3 regions of the Nocardia sp. CA-107356 genome follow, and region 3 is predicted to be linked to each of the others. Evidence: riboswitches for the same ligand, from Rfam matches in the RefSeq annotation. Region 3 holds a riboswitch; each other region holds the start of a gene.
What was found. Region 3 has a riboswitch for glycine ahead of gcvP (aminomethyl-transferring glycine dehydrogenase). Riboswitches for the same ligand answer to the same signal wherever they lie in the genome.
Positions count from the first base shown of each region.

Region 1: another riboswitch for glycine. It lies ahead of glyA (serine hydroxymethyltransferase); the one in region 3 lies ahead of gcvP (aminomethyl-transferring glycine dehydrogenase).
Region 2: another riboswitch for glycine. It lies ahead of gcvP (aminomethyl-transferring glycine dehydrogenase); the one in region 3 lies ahead of gcvP (aminomethyl-transferring glycine dehydrogenase).

Region 1 covers NZ_CP191992.1:8,675,498-8,681,155, reverse strand. Annotated here, with positions in the region: gene ACQP1G_RS39170 (putative nucleotidyltransferase substrate binding domain-containing protein) at 8-1,852, shown strand; gene ACQP1G_RS39165 (IclR family transcriptional regulator) at 1,866-2,651, shown strand; glycine riboswitch at 2,808-2,899, shown strand; glycine riboswitch at 2,900-2,994, shown strand; gene glyA (serine hydroxymethyltransferase) at 3,030-4,319, shown strand; gene ACQP1G_RS39155 (L-serine ammonia-lyase) at 4,316-5,658, shown strand, end outside.
Region 2 covers NZ_CP191992.1:4,129,668-4,135,325, forward strand. Annotated here, with positions in the region: gene gcvH (glycine cleavage system protein GcvH) at 1-178, shown strand, start outside; gene odhI (oxoglutarate dehydrogenase inhibitor Odhl) at 349-834, shown strand; gene ftsR (transcriptional regulator FtsR) at 909-1,745, shown strand; gene ACQP1G_RS18475 (bifunctional nuclease family protein) at 1,906-2,379, shown strand; gene ACQP1G_RS18480 (MerR family transcriptional regulator) at 2,827-3,390, shown strand; glycine riboswitch at 3,524-3,624, shown strand; gene gcvP (aminomethyl-transferring glycine dehydrogenase) at 3,798-5,658, shown strand, end outside.
Region 3 covers NZ_CP191992.1:8,183,365-8,189,022, forward strand. Annotated here, with positions in the region: gene gcvP (aminomethyl-transferring glycine dehydrogenase) at 1-2,377, opposite strand, end outside; glycine riboswitch at 2,544-2,651, opposite strand; gene lipA (lipoyl synthase) at 3,007-3,957, shown strand; gene lpdA (dihydrolipoyl dehydrogenase) at 4,014-5,387, shown strand; gene ACQP1G_RS36940 (PucR family transcriptional regulator) at 5,586-5,658, opposite strand, start outside.

The DNA of each region.
Region 1 (5,658 bases), 490 kb from region 3:
CCAATCGATGACGCCGCCCGAGCTGGACAAGCTCGCGGCGGCTTCGTCGTTGCACGAGTTCGCCGTCGGCGAGGTGATCGCCGACTACTCGACGCAGGTGCCCGATGACATCTGGATGCTGTGGACGGGTGCCGTCACGCTACAGGGCACCGGAGCCGACCCCACGAGTCAGCGGCGCTCGGGCTCGATCGTCGCGGCGGCGGACGCTGGCGGGGGCGACGACGGTGGCGCGACCATCGATACCGTCGAGCCCGGCGGCATCTTCGGTTATGTGCCGCTGCTGACCGGAGGCAGTGCCGAATTCGTCGCGCGGGCAACCGAACCCAGTGTGCTGATCCGACTGCCCGGTGTGCTGGTCCGGGAGCGGTTCGCCCAACCGGATGGACTTGCCTTCCTGGCCTCGTCGGCGTGGAAAACGGTATCGGGCAATCGGACCCCGGTGGCATCCGTGCTGGGTAACCGCCCGGTCGGTGAACTCATGTCCGGCACAGCGGTTTTCGTGACACCGGACACCGGAGTGCGGGAAGCCGTCGTCCGGATGACCCAGGCGCGCGTCTCCGCCGTGCTGATCCGGTTGCCGGACGGCGAACTCGGCATCTTCACCGATCGCGATCTGCGCACGAGGGTAGTGGCCGCCGGACTTCCGGTCGACGTGCCGATCTCCCGGGTGATGAGCGCACCGGCCCGCCGGGTCACCGCGGATCTGACCGCCGAGACCGTGCTCATGGAGATGCTCGAATGCGGGCTGCGGCATATGCCGGTGCTCTCGCGACGGGGCGAGGTGCTCGGCGTGCTCGAGGACGCGGACCTGCTCGCGGCATCGGCGCGCCAGAGTTTCGTGTTGCGTCGCTCGATCGGGGCCGCCACGGATGCGGTCCAGTTGCAGCGGGCCGCGCGCGAGATCACAGCGACGGTCGTCGACCTGTTCCGCAATGGCACCAAGGCGTCGGCGACCAGCGGGATCCTCTCGGTCGTCATCGACTCGGTGGTCCGCAAGGCGCTCGAGCTGGCATCGGCCGAGTTCGCGGACGCACCCGGTGACGGATTCGCCTGGCTGATCCTCGGCAGCGTCGCGCGCCGGGAGGCCATGCCGTCATCGGATGTCGACAGTGCGCTCTCGTGGTCCGACGAATTGACTTCGGCGAGTGGGCAATTGCGTGCAGTCGCGGCACGCGTGCACGCGATTCTCGATGCCTGCGGGCTGCCCGCGGACAGCAATGGGGCGATCGCCGCGAAACCGAAGTTCGCCCGGTCGCGCACCGAATGGGCGCGGGCGGCCGAAGGCTGGCTCGACGATCCGCTGCAGGATCGGGGGCTGATCCTGTCGTCGCTGCTCATCGACGGGCGGGTGGTGTGGGGCGATGCCGCGCTGCATACCGTGCCAGCGGCGTTCGGGCGGATGCGGGCCGAACACCCGAATGCGCTGCGGCTGCAACTGCTGGACGCGCTATCGGGCCGGGTGCGGACTCGGTCGCTGCGCGATGTGCTGTCCCGGCGCGGCGGCACCTTCGACCTGAAGAACCATGCGCTGGCGCCGATCGTCAACCTGGCGCGCTGGGGTGGGCTGGCGGCGGGCGTGACCTCGGCGTCCACCCCGGTGCGATTGGCGGCGGCGGCGAGTGCGGGTGCGCTCACCGATCGGGATGTCACCATGCTGACCGAGGTCTTCGTCATGTTGCAGCGCCTGCGGATGGTGCATCAGGTCGAGCAGCTGTCGGCGGGGCACAGTCCCGGCGATATTGTCATGATGTCGGAACTCTCGCCGTTGAATCGGAGCCTGCTCAACGACGCCCTGCGCGAAATCGCGGCGGTGCAGCGACGGGTCGGCAGCATGGGAGCCACAACCACCTAGAATGGCGATTGTCATGGCGAAACAAGGTGTCGAGGACAACGGGCGGACGGCTGCGGTGCAGTCCGTCGACCGAGCGCTGCTGGTCATGGAGATCATCGCCAAGCTCGGGCAGGCGGGCGTCACGGAGATCGCCGCCGAACTCGGTGTCCACAAATCTACCGTTTCACGGTTGATCGCCGTGCTGGAATCGCGGGGATACGTCGAGCAACTGTCCGAGCGCGGCAAGTACCGGCTCGGCTTCTCGATCGTTCGGCTCGCCGGATCCACCAGTGCCCAGGTCGATCTCGTCGGGCAGAGTCAGAGCGCCTGCAATGCGCTGGCGATCGAGGCGGGTGAGACGACCAATCTCGCTGTGCTGGACGGTAATCGGATCATCAATATCGCCGAGGCGCACGGGCCGGGTTCGATCGCGTTGCGGTCCTGGGTCGGTCAGAGTTGTCCGGCGCACGCCACCTCCAGCGGCAAGGTACTGCTCGCGGATCTGGAGCCGGGGGAGATGCGCAAGCGCGTCGGCGCCAAACTCGAGGCATTCACCGGCAATACGCTGACCAAGGTCGCCGACCTCGCCGTGCAACTCGTCGCCGTGCGTGAGAACGGTTGGGCCGATGTACGCGAGGAACTGGAGATCGGCCTGAACGCCGTCGCCGCGCCGGTCTACGACAGCACCGGTGCCGTGGTAGCTGCACTGAGCGTTTCGGGCCCCGCCTACCGCCTGAGTCCGGACCGCTTCGCCGACGTCGCCCAACTGACCATCACCAGCGCCGCCGATATCAGCCGCCGCCTCGGTTACCTGGGCTGACCGCCCCACGCCGGGTGGGATCGAAAGCTATCCGATCTCGGTTGCCCTCCTCGTGTTGACACCGGGTGGGGATGGCCCAATACTGAGTTGCGTATAGAGCTTCGTGTTGCGGTTTACGCAACTTGTTGCTTCTCGCGAAACTGAATATCCGCCGTTCGACGTGCAGCGGGAGATCTCCACGCAGTGTGTGGAAGCCGAAGGAGCAACACCTCCCGGGAATCTCTCAGGCCCAGTACCGCTGCGCTCAGGCAACTCTGGAAAGCAGTGCACGCGCACTCGCCGACGGGGCAAACGCACCGACCGGGTGCGTGAATCTCTCAGGCCATTGGACAGAGCGGGAGGAGCCACCTACGCGCATGCGTCGACGAAAGGCTCCTCATGGCCGACTCCGCTGTCCGAATCGAACTCGATGCCGCACTGCGCGAATTCGATCCGCTCGTAGCCGAATTGGTGGACCGGGAGGTCGACCGTCAGCAGCGCGGACTGGAGATGATCGCGTCGGAGAACTACGCGCCGCTGGCGGTGATGCAGGCACAGGGCTCGGTGCTGACCAATAAGTACGCCGAAGGGTATCCGGGGCGTCGCTACTACGGCGGGTGCGAGCATATCGACCAGATCGAGTCGCTGGCGATCGAGCGACTGCGCGGGCTCTTCGGCGCCGAATACGTGAATGTGCAACCGCATTCGGGGGCGCAGGCGAATGCGGCGGCGATGCACGCGGTGCTGCGGCCCGGTGACGGCATCCTCGGGCTGGCGCTGGATCACGGCGGTCATCTCACACACGGGATGAAGATCAACTTCTCCGGGCGGCTCTATGACGTCGCGGCCTATCATGTTCGGGCCGAGGACCATCTCATCGATATGGACGAGGTACGCAGGCTCGCCCACGAGCACCGGCCGAAGCTGATCGTGGCGGGGTGGTCCGCCTACCCGCGCCACCTCGATTTCGCCGAATTCCGCCGCATCGCAGACGAAGTCGGCGCGTATCTGATGGTGGATATGGCGCACTTCGCCGGTCTGGTCGCGGCCGGACTGCATCCCTCGCCGGTGCCGCACGCGCATATCGTCACCTCGACCACCCACAAGACGCTCGGCGGACCGCGTGGTGGATTCATTCTCGCGGTCGAGGAATTGGCCAAGAAGCTGGGTTCGGCGGTCTTCCCCGGACAGCAGGGCGGACCGCTCGAGCATGTGATCGCGGCCAAGGCCGTCGCGTTCAAAATGGCGAGCGAACCGGCGTTTCGGGAACGTCAACAGCGCACCCTCGCCGGTGCGCGCCTGCTCGCCGAACGGTTGCTCGCCGCGGACTGCCAGGCGGCAGGCATCAATGTCGTCAGCGGCGGTACCGATGTGCACCTGGCGCTCGTCGATCTGCGCGATTCCGAACTCGACGGGCAGCAGGGCGAGGATCTGCTGCACGACATCGGAATCACCGTGAACCGCAATGCCGTTCCCTTCGATCCGCGCCCGCCGATGGTCAGCTCGGGACTACGGATCGGCACACCAGCGCTGGCCACCCGCGGGTTCGATATCGAAGCGTTCACCGAGGTCGCCGATATCATCGCGGTCGCGCTGCTGCGGGGGCAGTCCGTCGCCGAGTCGACCGAGCGCGTCGATGCGCTGGTGCGTCGGTTCCCGCTGTACCCGGGTCTGCGCGGTACAGCATGACGGTCAGCATCTTCGAACTGTTCCGGGTCGGCATCGGGCCGTCGAGTTCGCATACAGTGGGGCCGATGCGGGCGGCGGCCCGGTTCGTCGACCGGCTGAAATCCGATGGGGTGCTGCACAATACCGCTGCCGTGGGAGTGCAGCTGTATGGATCGCTCGGCGCGACCGGGCGCGGGCACGGCAGTATCGAGGCGGTCGTCGCCGGATTGTCGGGGGAACGACCCGAGGAGGTCGAGCCGAAGGTGGTGGCGCGCACCGCATCCGAGGTGCGCACCACCGGAATGCTGCACCTGGGCGGCGTGCACCCGATCGGCTTCGTCGTCGAGGAGGACATCGAACTCCTCGGGCGCACCAAACTCGCCTTCCATAGCAATGGCATGCTGTTTCGAGCTCTCGACGATGTCGGATGTGTGCTCGGTGAACGCCAGTTCTATTCCGTCGGAGGCGGTTTCGTACTCGATGAGGACGAAATTGCTAGATCGGCCGAGGTCGTGGCGGTGCCGCACCCATTCCGCTCGGGGCGTGACCTACTCGCTCTCGCGGCGGACCAGCCGATCAGCGCCGTTGTGCTGGCGAACGAAATGTCCTGGCGCAGTGCGGATAACATCCGGGCGGACCTGCTCGATATCTGGGCGGTCATGCAGGACTGCGTCCGACGTGGCATGAGCACCCGCGGTGTCCTGCCCGGCGCGCTCAGTGTGCGGCGGCGGGCGGCGACACTGCACGATCGCCTGACATTCGAAGCCGATGAAACAGATCCGCTGCGTGCGATGGAATGGGTCACCTTGTTCGCGATGGCCGTCAACGAGGAGAACGCGGCCGGCGGACGCGTCGTCACCGCTCCGACCAACGGCGCGGCGGGCATCATTCCCGCTGTGCTGCACTACATTCAGCGGTTCATCACCGACAGTGCGGACGCAGTCGTCGAATTCCTGCTGACCGCAGGGGCGATCGGCCAACTGATCAAGGAGAACGCCTCCATCTCCGGCGCCGAAGTCGGCTGCCAAGGCGAGGTCGGCGCGGCCTGCGCCATGGCCGCCGCCGGACTCGCCGCGGTACTCGGCGGCACCCCGGCCCAGATCGAGAACGCCGCCGAAATAGGCATCGAACACAACCTCGGCCTGACCTGCGACCCGATCGGCGGCCTCGTCCAGATACCCTGCATCGAACGCAACGGCGTCGCCGCCGTCAAGGCCATCACCGCCGCCCGAATGGCCGTCCGCGGCGACGGCATCCACCACGTCTCCCTCGACCAGGCCATCCGAACCATGCGTGCAACCGGCGCCGACATGCTCGACAAGTACAAGGAGACCTCCCAGGGCGGCCTAGCGGTCGCCGT
Region 2 (5,658 bases), 4.1 Mb from region 3:
GGCCGCGAAAGTCGTTGCGGTGAACGATGATCTGAGCTCGACGCCGGAAACGCTGAATACCGATCCCTACGGCGCGGGGTGGATCTTCGAGCTCGAATTGAGCGATGAGGCCAGCACGGATGCGGCGCTCGGTGAACTGCTGGATGCTGCGGGTTACCAAGGAGTTATCGGGGGCTGACCAAGCCTTCCCGGTTCTACCTGCACGGGTACGCCCTGGCAGGGTACGGTCAATGCCAACAGATGTGCCGGTGCTTGGCAGCCGGTGTTCTAGCGCCAGGATCCCCAGGTCGTGGCGGTGAAGGCAGCACCTGCTTGCATGGATAATCAGGTTCGAGGAGGAGAGAAACGGTGAGCGAGAACAAAGACCCGGGTTACGGGGAGACCGCGGCCGAGACGACGTCGGTCTTCCGCGCGGATTTCCTGAACGAGGTCGACGCGTCGCGCTCCGCTGAGGCGACCGGCGAACAGCCGGTCCAAGGGGTCGAGGGTCTGCCTGTTGGTGCAGCCCTCTTGGTCGTCAAGCGTGGCCCGAACGCGGGCTCGCGGTTCCTGCTCGATCAGCCGACCACGTCGGCGGGCCGCCATCCCGACAGTGACATCTTTCTCGACGACGTCACCGTCAGCCGTCGGCACGCCGAGTTCCGGCAGGACGACGATTCCTTCCAGGTGGTCGATGTGGGCAGCCTCAACGGCACCTACGTCAACCGGGAGCCGGTGGACTCCTCGGAGTTGCAGAACGGTGACGAGGTACAGATCGGCAAGTTCCGCCTCGTGTTCCTCACCGGACCGCGGGCACAGGTGAACGAGCCATCGGCGGGTGCGGGCAGCCTGTGACGCCTGCGGCACGGATTTGCACGTGTCGGCGGTGTTGACAGGAAAGAACGCTGTGTCATGAAAGACTCGGTGCTATGACGGGCGCGGCGCAGTGGGCTCGCGGAGGCATGTCGATCGGCTCCGTGCTGGACCTGCTGCGGCCGGACTTTCCGGACATCACCATTTCGAAGATCCGCTTCCTCGAGGCCGAGGGGCTGATCAGACCCGAGCGCACACCGTCGGGTTATCGCAGGTTCTCGATCGCGGACTGTGAACGGCTCAGGTTCGTCCTGACCGCACAGCGCGATCAGTACCTGCCCTTGAAGGTGATCAAGGAACAGCTCGAAGCGATCGACAGCGGTGCGGCGACGCTCGGTGTGCGGGAAGCCCGCGCCCGGGCGCACTCCGGCCGCAACGGTGCGCCGGAGTCCGGGCATACCTCGCCGGACTCCGTGCCCACCGCAACACCTGCGGCGCACAGCGCGGCCCGCACCGCGGCGCCGCGCAAACTGGGTGTCGTACCCGGTGAGATCTCGCCCGACGAGCTGCGATTCGATCACGAAATCCGGCTCACCCGCGCGGATCTGCTCGCCCAGGCCGAGATCGACGAGAAGTTCCTCGCCGATCTGATCCGGGCCAATCTGATCACGCCGGGCGCCGCGGGTTTCTTCGATGCGGACGCGGTGACTCTGGCCAAGACCGCCAAGGCGATGGCCGAATTCGGCCTGGAGGCACGGCATTTGCGCGCCTTCAAGCTGGCCGCGGACCGTGAGGCGGCGCTGGTGGCGCAGATCGCGGCCCCGATCGCCAAGAGCCGCGACGCCGGCGCGCGCGCCCGCGCGGAGGAGACGGTGCGCGAACTCGCGGCACTGTCGCTGACGCTGCACACCTGTCTGGTGAAGGCGTCGGTTCGGTCGTCGCTCGGCGGCTGAGATTTCCAGCGGGTTCCGCTTTGCGTTCCAGACGGACAACACGCCGATTTCGGCTGTGCACACGGAATGCTGTGCGCGTCGAGGTTCGCTTAGACTCGTGGTACGGCGAGCTCTGCAGCGGTCATGCCGGGCGGCCGGCGAGTCATTGGGAGGCAGTGCGATGAGTGAGATGCGCGTAATCGGCATTCGTGTCGAGCAGCCACAGAACCAGCCCGTGCTGTTGCTCCGCGAGGCGTCGGGGGACAGGTACTTGCCGATCTGGATCGGGCAGGCCGAGGCGACCGCGATTGTGCTGGAACAAGAGGGGGTGACCCCGATCCGTCCGCTGACCCACGATCTGATCAAGATCCTGATCGCCGACCTCGGGCACACCCTCAAGGAAGTGCGGATCGTCGATCTGCAGGAGGGCACCTTCTACGCGGATCTGGTCTTCGAGAACGACCTGCGGATCTCGGCCCGGCCATCGGATTCGGTAGCGATCGCCTTGCGCGTGGGTTGCCCGATCTATGCCGAGGAACCGGTGCTCGAGGAGGCCGGGCTGGTCATGCCGGACGAGCGCGAGGACGAAGTGGAGAAGTTCAAGGAGTTCCTCGAGTCGGTCTCCCCGGATGACTTCAAGGCCACCGACAGCTGAGCCCGCTGCCGTTGGTCGGTGCACCTTCCGGGTCGGCCGGGAGGGCAGATCGGCGGGTGCGCCATATCGACTGTGCGGCAGATCGCCATGGGTCGAACCAGGTCTCCATCGGGGTTGGGCAGGGCGGGTTCGCGACATGTCGCCGTCGCACCTCAGGAATCTGTCACGGCACACGGCTGTTCGTCCCTTGGCCCGTGTGATCGCCCGCGGTAGTGGTCAATCCGCGTGTGTCGCTGTGGAACTGGGTGCGGTGGCGGACTTTTTTCTAGGGGTGAAGTAGAGGTCGAGAGTTCTACCGCGCGTCGCGTTTGGTCGGATGATGGCGCTCCCGAGAGAATCAAGGGGAGTAATCTCGATAGTTGGACCACGTCCGTTATGGCCGGTCGTTGGTCGTGACGGAGCCGGGTCATTGATGAGGCTAGCGTCGGCGAAGCAAGGGAGTGGTCAGTGGCAGAGCAATCGCAGGATGTGGTACAGCCAGGCCTGTTCCCGGATGATTCGGTGCCCGATGACTTGGTGGGCTACCGCGTCCCCAGCGCATGCCAGGTGGCCGGGATCACCTACCGGCAGCTCGACTACTGGGCGCGCACTGGACTAGTCGTTCCGTCCATCCGTGGGGCAGCGGGCTCGGGCAGTCAGCGGCTGTATTCGTTCAAGGACATTCTGGTCCTGAAGATCGTGAAGCGACTATTGGACGCGGGCATCTCGCTGCAGAACATCCGCATCGCCGTCGACCATCTGCGCAGCCGCGGCGTTCAGGATCTAGCGGGCATCACGCTGTTCTCCGACGGCACCTCGGTGTACGAGTGCACCTCGCCCGAGGAGGTAGTCGATTTACTGCAGGGTGGGCAGGGCGTCTTCGGAATCGCGGTCAGCGGCGCCATGCGGGAACTGACCGGAGCCATCGCCAACTTCCCGGCCGAGCGTGCCGTGAGCGGCAGCGCCAGCGAGCGGCCGGAGGACGAACTGTCCTTCCGTCGTAAGGCCCGGATGAATCGGAAGACCGGCTAGGGATCGACTCGACGAGTGCCCGTCGCTGTGGCGGCGGGCACTCGTCATCTGTGCCGGAGTGATGAGGGCTACACACCCATCCGGGGTCCGGTGGCGTCATTCGTTGCGCGCGCGGCATAAACTAGCGGTGCGTCGCCGCCGTGCGGGAGAGTTCCGAGCTTCACAAGAGTTCGGGCGCCGAAGGAGCAGCACCTCCCCGTCAATCTCTCAGGCAAAAGGGACCGTACGGGCTTCGACGTCTCTGGAAAGTGGTGATTCCGCACAACGCGGAGATTGCCCGCCCATGGGGAAAGGGGTCCCGGCAACTGCGTCGTGACATCCGAATCTCTCAGGCTCCACGACAGAGGGGGAGGGCCGGTATCCGTCGACCGTCGTTGGTCGACCCCGCCCGACCTTGGGAGCCTGTCGTGACTCGATCATTCGCCGACCGCCACATCGGACCCGACCGGGACGAACTCGCCCGGATTCTGGACGTCGTCGGCGTCGGCTCGCTGGACGAGCTCGCCACCGCGGCACTGCCCGCGAGTATTTTGGACGGCTCCGGACTCGAGGTGCTGCCGCCCGCCGCGACCGAGCACGAGGTGCTCGACGAACTGGCCGCGCTCGCCCATTCGAATACCGTCGCCACCTCGATGATCGGGCTCGGTTACTACGACACGTTGACCCCGCCGGTGCTGGTGCGCAGCCTGCTGGAGAATCCGGCCTGGTACACCGCCTATACGCCCTACCAGCCCGAGATCAGCCAGGGGCGACTCGAGGCACTGCTCAACTTCCAGACGATGGTGTCGGATCTGACGGGGATGGAGGTGGCCAACGCATCCATGCTGGACGAGGCCACCGCCGCTGCCGAGGCGATGACGCTGCTGCGTCGGGCGGGCAAGTCCAAGTCCGCGCGGCTGCTGATCTCCGACGATCTGTTCCCACAGACCAAGACCGTGCTCCACACTCGGGCCGAGCCGCTGGGAATCGAGATCGTCGAGGCGGACCTGTCCAGCGGCGAACTGCCCGATGGTGAGTACTTCGGTGTGCTGGTCCAGGTTCCGGGTGCGTCGGGCCGGATCGTCGACTGGCGGCCGATGATCGAGGCGGCGCACGAGCGGGGCGCGTTGGTCGCGGTCGGCGCGGATCTGCTTGCGCTGACGCTGATCACGCCGCCGGGTGAGCAGGGTGCGGACGTATGCTTCGGCACCACACAGCGTTTCGGTGTGCCGATGGGCTTCGGTGGTCCGCACGCCGGATATCTGTCGGTGCATGCCGGGCATGCGCGTCAGTTGCCCGGGCGACTCGTCGGCGTCTCCGTGGACGCCGATGGCACCAAGGCGTACCGACTCGCATTGCAGACCCGCGAGCAACATATTCGCCGCGAAAAGGCGACCTCCAATATCTGTACGGCACAGGTGCTCTTGGCGATTGTGGCCGCGATGTACGCGAGCTACCACGGACCCGACGGGCTGCGTGAGATCGCCCGGCGCGTGCACCGGCGGACGGCGGCCATCGCGGCCGGACTCGATGGTGCGGTCGTGCACGACAATTACTTCGATACGCTGCTGGTGCGGGTGCCCGGCGGTGCGGAAGCCGTTGTGGCGAAGGCGAAGTCGAGCGGTATCAATCTGCGGTTAGTCGACGCGGATCACGTCGGTGTCGCCTGTGACGAGGCGACGACCGAGACGCATGTCGCCGCCGTGCTCGAATCCTTCGGCACCGCACTGTCTTCTGAGCTGAGCGCGCCTGCGACGGCGTTCTCCATCGAGACCCGCACGTCGGAATTCCTGACCCATCCGGCATTCACCAGCTACCACACCGAAACCGCGATGCTGCGCTACCTGCGGCGGTTGTCCGATAAGGACATCGCCCTCGACCGCAGCATGATTCCGCTGGGCTCCTGCACCATGAAGCTCAACGCGACCGCGGAGATGGAGGCCATCACCTGGCCCGGCTTCGCCCGCGTACATCCGTACGCGCCGGTCGAGGATGCGCCAGGCTTGCTGAAGGTGATCACCGATCTGGAGAACTGGCTGTCGGCGATCACCGGCTACGACTCGGTGAGCCTGCAGCCGAATGCGGGCAGCCAGGGCGAATACGCCGGGTTGGTGGCGATCCGCCGCTACCACCTCGATCGTGGTGACGCGCACCGCGATACCTGCCTCATTCCCTCCAGCGCGCACGGCACCAACGCCGCCTCGGCGACCATGGCCGGTATGCGGGTGGAGGTCGTGAAGTGCCGCGCGAACGGTGACGTGGATCTGGACGATCTGCGCGCCAAGATCG
Region 3 (5,658 bases):
AGTGCGCGTCGAGCGACTTCGCGACGTAGTTGGCCGCCAGCACCGCGGCCTCGGTGGCGCTGGTCAGGCCGTCCGGGCCCATCAGCGCGAGGTACGCCCAGGTGATCGGCAGGATGCCGGCCGAGCCGTAGTTCGCGGCCGAGACCGGGGCTCCCCCGTCGCCGCTGCCGAGTGGGTCCCCGGGCAGGAACGGGGCCAGATGCTCGCGCACCGCGACCGGTCCGACGCCGGGTCCGCCGCCGCCGTGCGGGATGCAGAAGGTCTTGTGCAGGTTCAGGTGTGAGACGTCGCCACCGAACTTGCCCGGCTGGGCCAGGCCGACCAGCGCATTGAGGTTCGCGCCGTCGACATACACCTGACCGCCGGCCTGGTGCACCAGGTCGCAGACCGTGCGCACGTCGTTCTCGTACACACCGTGAGTGGAGGGGTAGGTGAGCATGATCGCGGCGACCTTGCCCTCGTGGACCGCAATCTTGGCGCGCAGATCGTCGATGTCGATATTGCCGTTGGTCGCGGTGGCCACCACGACCACCTGCATCCCGGCCAGGACCGCCGAGGCGGCGTTGGTTCCGTGTGCGGACTGCGGGATGAGACAGATGTTGCGGCCGCTCTCGCCGCGGGACTCGTGGTATCCGTGGATCGCCAACAGCCCGGCCAGCTCGCCCTGAGATCCGGCGTTGGGCTGCAACGAGACTCGGTCGTATCCGGTGATCTCCCCGAGCCACCGCTCGAGGTCGCCGATCAGCTCCAGGTACCCGCCGGTCTGCTCGGAGGGCGCGTAGGGGTGGATGCCGGCGAATCCGGGCCAGCTGATGGGCTCCATCTCCACCGCGGAGTTCAGCTTCATCGTGCACGACCCCAGCGGGATCATGGTGCGGTCCAGGGCGAGATCCTTGTCCGAGAGCTTCCGAAGGAACCGCAGCATCGCGGTTTCCGAACGGTGCTCGTGGAACACCGGATGCTGCAAGAACTTCGAGGTGCGGTCGAGCTCGGTCGGCAGCCCGGAGACCGCGGTCGGCGTTGCCGTCACCGTCGCGCCGAAGGCGGCCACGACGCGACGCACCACGTCATCGGTGGTGCACTCGTTGCAGGAGATGCCGACGTGGTCGTCGTCCACCAGGCGCAAGTTGATGCCGAGGCGATCGGCGTTGGCGACGAACTCCCTTGCCTGATCCGGCACCCGGACCTGCACGGTGTCGAAGAAGCGGTTGTGCACGATCTGGTGGCCGGCTGCCCGCAGGCTCTCGGCAATCGCCACGGCATGGCGGTGGACGCGGGTTGCGATGGCGCGCAGACCTTCCGGACCGTGGTACGCCGCGTACATGGCGGCCACGTTGGCGAGCAGTGCCTGCGCGGTGCAGATGTTGCTGGTCGCCTTGTCGCGGCGGATGTGCTGTTCGCGGGTCTGCAGCGCGAGCCGGTAGGCGGGCGCTCCCTCGACGTCGACGGAGACCCCGACCAGGCGGCCCGGGAGCATGCGCTCGAGCCCGGTGCGCACGGCCATGTAGCCGGCGTGCGGGCCGCCGAAGAACAGCGGCACGCCGAAGCGCTGCGCGGATCCGACCGCGATGTCGGCGCCCTGTTCTCCGGGCGGCGTCAAGATCGTCAACGCGAGCAGGTCAGCGGCCACCGTGGTCAGCGCGCCGCGCTCGCCCGCGGCCGCGATCAGCGGCGACAGGCCGCGCACGGCGCCGCTCGCGCCCGGCGCCTGGAACACCACACCGAATGCGTCACCGTCGGGCAATTCACTGGAGAGATCCGCGACCAGCACCTCGATGCCGACCGACTTGGCACGCCCCTGGACGACCGCGAGGGTCTGCGGCAGGCAGTCCGCGTCGACGATCACCCGGTTCGTGGCGGACTTGGACTTGTTGGCCCGCCGCATGAGCAGCACGGCCTCCATCACGGCGGTGGCCTCGTCCAGCAGGGAGGCCCCGGCCAGGGGGAGCGCGGTGAGATCCTCGATCAACGTCTGGAAGGTCAGCAACGCTTCGAGCCGACCCTGGGAGATCTCCGGCTGATAGGGCGTGTAGGCGGTGTACCAGGCCGGCGATTCGAGCAGGTTTCGCCGCAAAACCGCAGGTGTGACGGTGTCGTGGTAGCCGAGACCGATCATCTGGACACGCGTCTGATTGCGGTCGGCGAGGGCGCGCAGGTCGGCGAGGACCTGCGGCTCGCTCCGGGCCGCCGGCAGGTCCATGGCTTTCTCGCTGCGGATCTGGTCCGGCACCGCTGCGTCGATCAGCTCATCGAGCGTCTCGTAGCCGAGTGCCTCGAGCATGTGCTGTGCTGCGGACGCGTCGGGACCGATGTGGCGCGAGGGAAAGTCGCTGGTAGAGGGCCCACCAGTGGGGGCAATGCGGGTTTCAACTGGCACGAGGTGACTCCGGTTTCGCTATGTCCGGACCGCACCGGACATCGACTGAGGGACACCTCCCCGCTCTGTCCTGAAACCTGAGAGTTTGGGCATTGCCGCAGCTACGGCGTTGCTCTTCACCTTCGGTAAGTACCGGCCTGCGGCCGTTCCTGTTCTCCAGAGTTGCCTCGGCGCTGCGGTACTGGGGCCTGAGAGATTCCCGGGGAGGAAGTTGCTCCTACGGCGCCTCGGAGTTCAGAAGTCTGAAACTCGGAGGTTCTCCCGCTGCGCGTCATCGGCGTTTTCAGTTGTGATTCGCAGAACAGTACACACTCCCCCGAGGTTTGTCTGCCACCACCTCCTCGGGACCACTCGACCGCGCCACCCTTGCCAAAACGCGTCAGCGTTTGGCATCCTCGGTCTGGAACTCGCTCAGCTGTGACCGCACACACCGAGCATTCGGCGTCCAGATACCAAGTCCCGCAAAGGTATCGAGGGCCTGCCTCCTCTCCCCCGCTGACACCGCTTCCTGCGAGCGCTGCTCGGCCATGACCGTGCGGGTCTGATATCACCGGCGACTTTGCGTCGCCGCACAGCAGCCGGAGCCTGCAAGCGAGAATTCGCCAGCTCCGGCTATCGAAGGAGTTCCCATGAGCGTCTCACCCCACCCCTCCCCCCTCGCCCCGGACGGGCGTCGACTGCTTCGGCTCGAGGTTCGCAACGCCCGGACTCCAGTCGAACGCAAGCCGCCGTGGATGAAGGTGCGGATGCGCACCGGAGCCGAGTACCGAGCGCTCGCCGCCCTCGTCGAACGCGAGAACCTGCATACCGTCTGCCAGGAGGCGGGGTGCCCCAACATCTTCGAGTGCTGGGAGGACCGCGAGGCGACCTTCCTGATCGGCGGGGACCAGTGCACGCGGCGCTGCGACTTCTGCCAGATCGACACGGGCAAACCCGCCGATCTCGACCTCGACGAACCGCGACGGGTCGGCGAGTCGGTGAGCGCGATGGGTCTGCGGTACGCCACGGTGACCGGCGTCGCTCGCGACGATCTACCGGACGGCGGCTCCTGGCTGTATGCCGAAACGGTGCGCCAGATTCGCCAGCAGAGCCCGGGCACCGGCGTAGAACTGTTGATTCCGGACTTCAACGCGGATCCCGGACAACTGCGTGAGGTCTTCGACACCCGTCCAGAAGTGCTGGCGCACAACGTCGAGACCGTTCCACGCGTGTTTCGCCGGATCCGGCCCGCCTTCACCTATGCGCGGTCCCTCGAGGTGATCACCCGGGCCAGGACGGACGGTCTGATCACGAAGTCGAACCTCATCCTCGGACTGGGCGAGACCACCGACGAGGTGATCCAGGCACTGCGGGACCTGCACGACGCGGGCTGCCAGCTGGTCACGATCACCCAGTACCTGCGGCCGTCGTCCCGGCACCATCCCGTCGAGCGGTGGGCCGAGCCCGAGGAGTTCGCGCACCTCGAGCAGGTGGCCCGCGAGATCGGATTCCTCGGCGTCATGTCGGGTCCACTGGTCCGGTCCTCCTACCGCGCAGGCCGCCTGCATGCCGAGGCGACGACCGCCTCCGATTCCCGGTAGATCCACGAAATGCCTTCATCCACACAGCTTTCACATTCCACACAAGGAGTATTCACATGACCTCACGATCCGCAGACGTGGTCGTTCTCGGCGGCGGTTCCGGCGGGTACGCCGCCGCCATCCGCTCGGCCGAACTCGGCCGCTCGGTCATCCTCGTCGAGGAGAACGAGCTCGGTGGCACCTGCCTGCACCGCGGGTGCATTCCCACCAAGGCGCTACTGCATGCCGCCGAGGTGGCCGACAACGCCCGCACGGCTTCGCAATTCGGCGTCGATGCGTCGTTCGGCGGCGTCGACGTCGAGAAGGTGCTCAGCTACAAGGACACCATCGTCACCCGGTTACACAAGGGCCTGCAGGGCCTGATCGATTCGTACGGCATCAAGGTGGTCAACGGCCGCGGCCGGTTCGTCGCACCGAACGGCGTCGAGGTCGACGGCGAGTTGATCACCGGCACCGACGTGATCCTCGCGACCGGGTCGTACCCCAAGCCGCTGCCCGGGATCAGCATCGGCGGCCGGGTGATCACCAGCGACCAGGCCCTGACCCTGTCCGAGGTCCCCGCCAAGGCCGTGATCCTCGGCGGCGGCGTCATCGGCGTCGAGTTCGCCAGTGTCTGGGCGTCCTTCGGCGCCTCGGTGACGATCGTCGAGGCGCTGCCGCGGCTGGTCCCGAACGAGGACGAGGCGCTCTCGAAGTACCTCGAACGGGCCTTCCGGCGGCGCAAGATCACCGCCAAGACGGGCGCCCGGGTGACCGAGGTGGCGCAGGACGACGACGGCGTGCGCGTCACCCTCGCGTCCGGCGACGTCCTCGATGCCGACGTCGTGCTGGTCGCGGTGGGTCGAGGTCCGAACACCGCGGCGACGGGCTACGAGGAGGCGGGCATCGTCCTCGACCGCGGCTTCGTCACCACCGACGAGCGACTGCGCACCGCGCTCCCGAACGTGTACGCGGTCGGCGATATCGTGCCCGGACTCCAGTTGGCCCACCGCGGATTCCAGCAGGGCATCTTCGTCGCCGAGGAGATCGCGGGCCTGAGCCCCGACCCGATCGACGAGACCGGCATCCCCCGCGTGACGTACTCACACCCCGAGGTGGCCTCGGTCGGCCTGACCGAGGCCACGGCACGGGGGGCGTTCGGCGAGGACATCAAAACCATGACCTACGACCTCGCGGGCAACGGCAAGAGCCAGATCCTCGGGACATCGGGAGCAGTCAAACTCGTAGTGGCGCCGGATGATTCGGTGATCGGCGTGCACATGGTCGGCGATCGGGTCGGCGAGCTGATCGGCGAGGCACAGATGCTCTACAACTTGAAGGCGAATGCGGGCGAGGCCGCAAAGTTCGTGCATGCCCATCCCACGCAGGGCGAGGCGCTGGGCGAGGCGTTGCTGGCCGTCTCCGGCAAGCCCCTGCATGTACACGGGTAGCCCCCTACCACCCCAATGAGGGGACCCTTCCGCCGGTCAGACCGACTGCAGGGTCCCCGCACCATGCGTTCAGCGGCCGACCGGGTCGTACAGGCCGAGCCGGACGGCCTTGACCAGCTTTGGATGAGATCGTTGCGGCGCGGCTGAGTGGTGGCCCCGGATCGCGGGTGGATGATCCACACGGGCTACTTTCGATGTCTACTCGGAGCGAATCGAGAGCAGCTCGGCGGCCCGCACGGCCAGCCATAGCTCTGCCAGTGAGTTCGTGTCC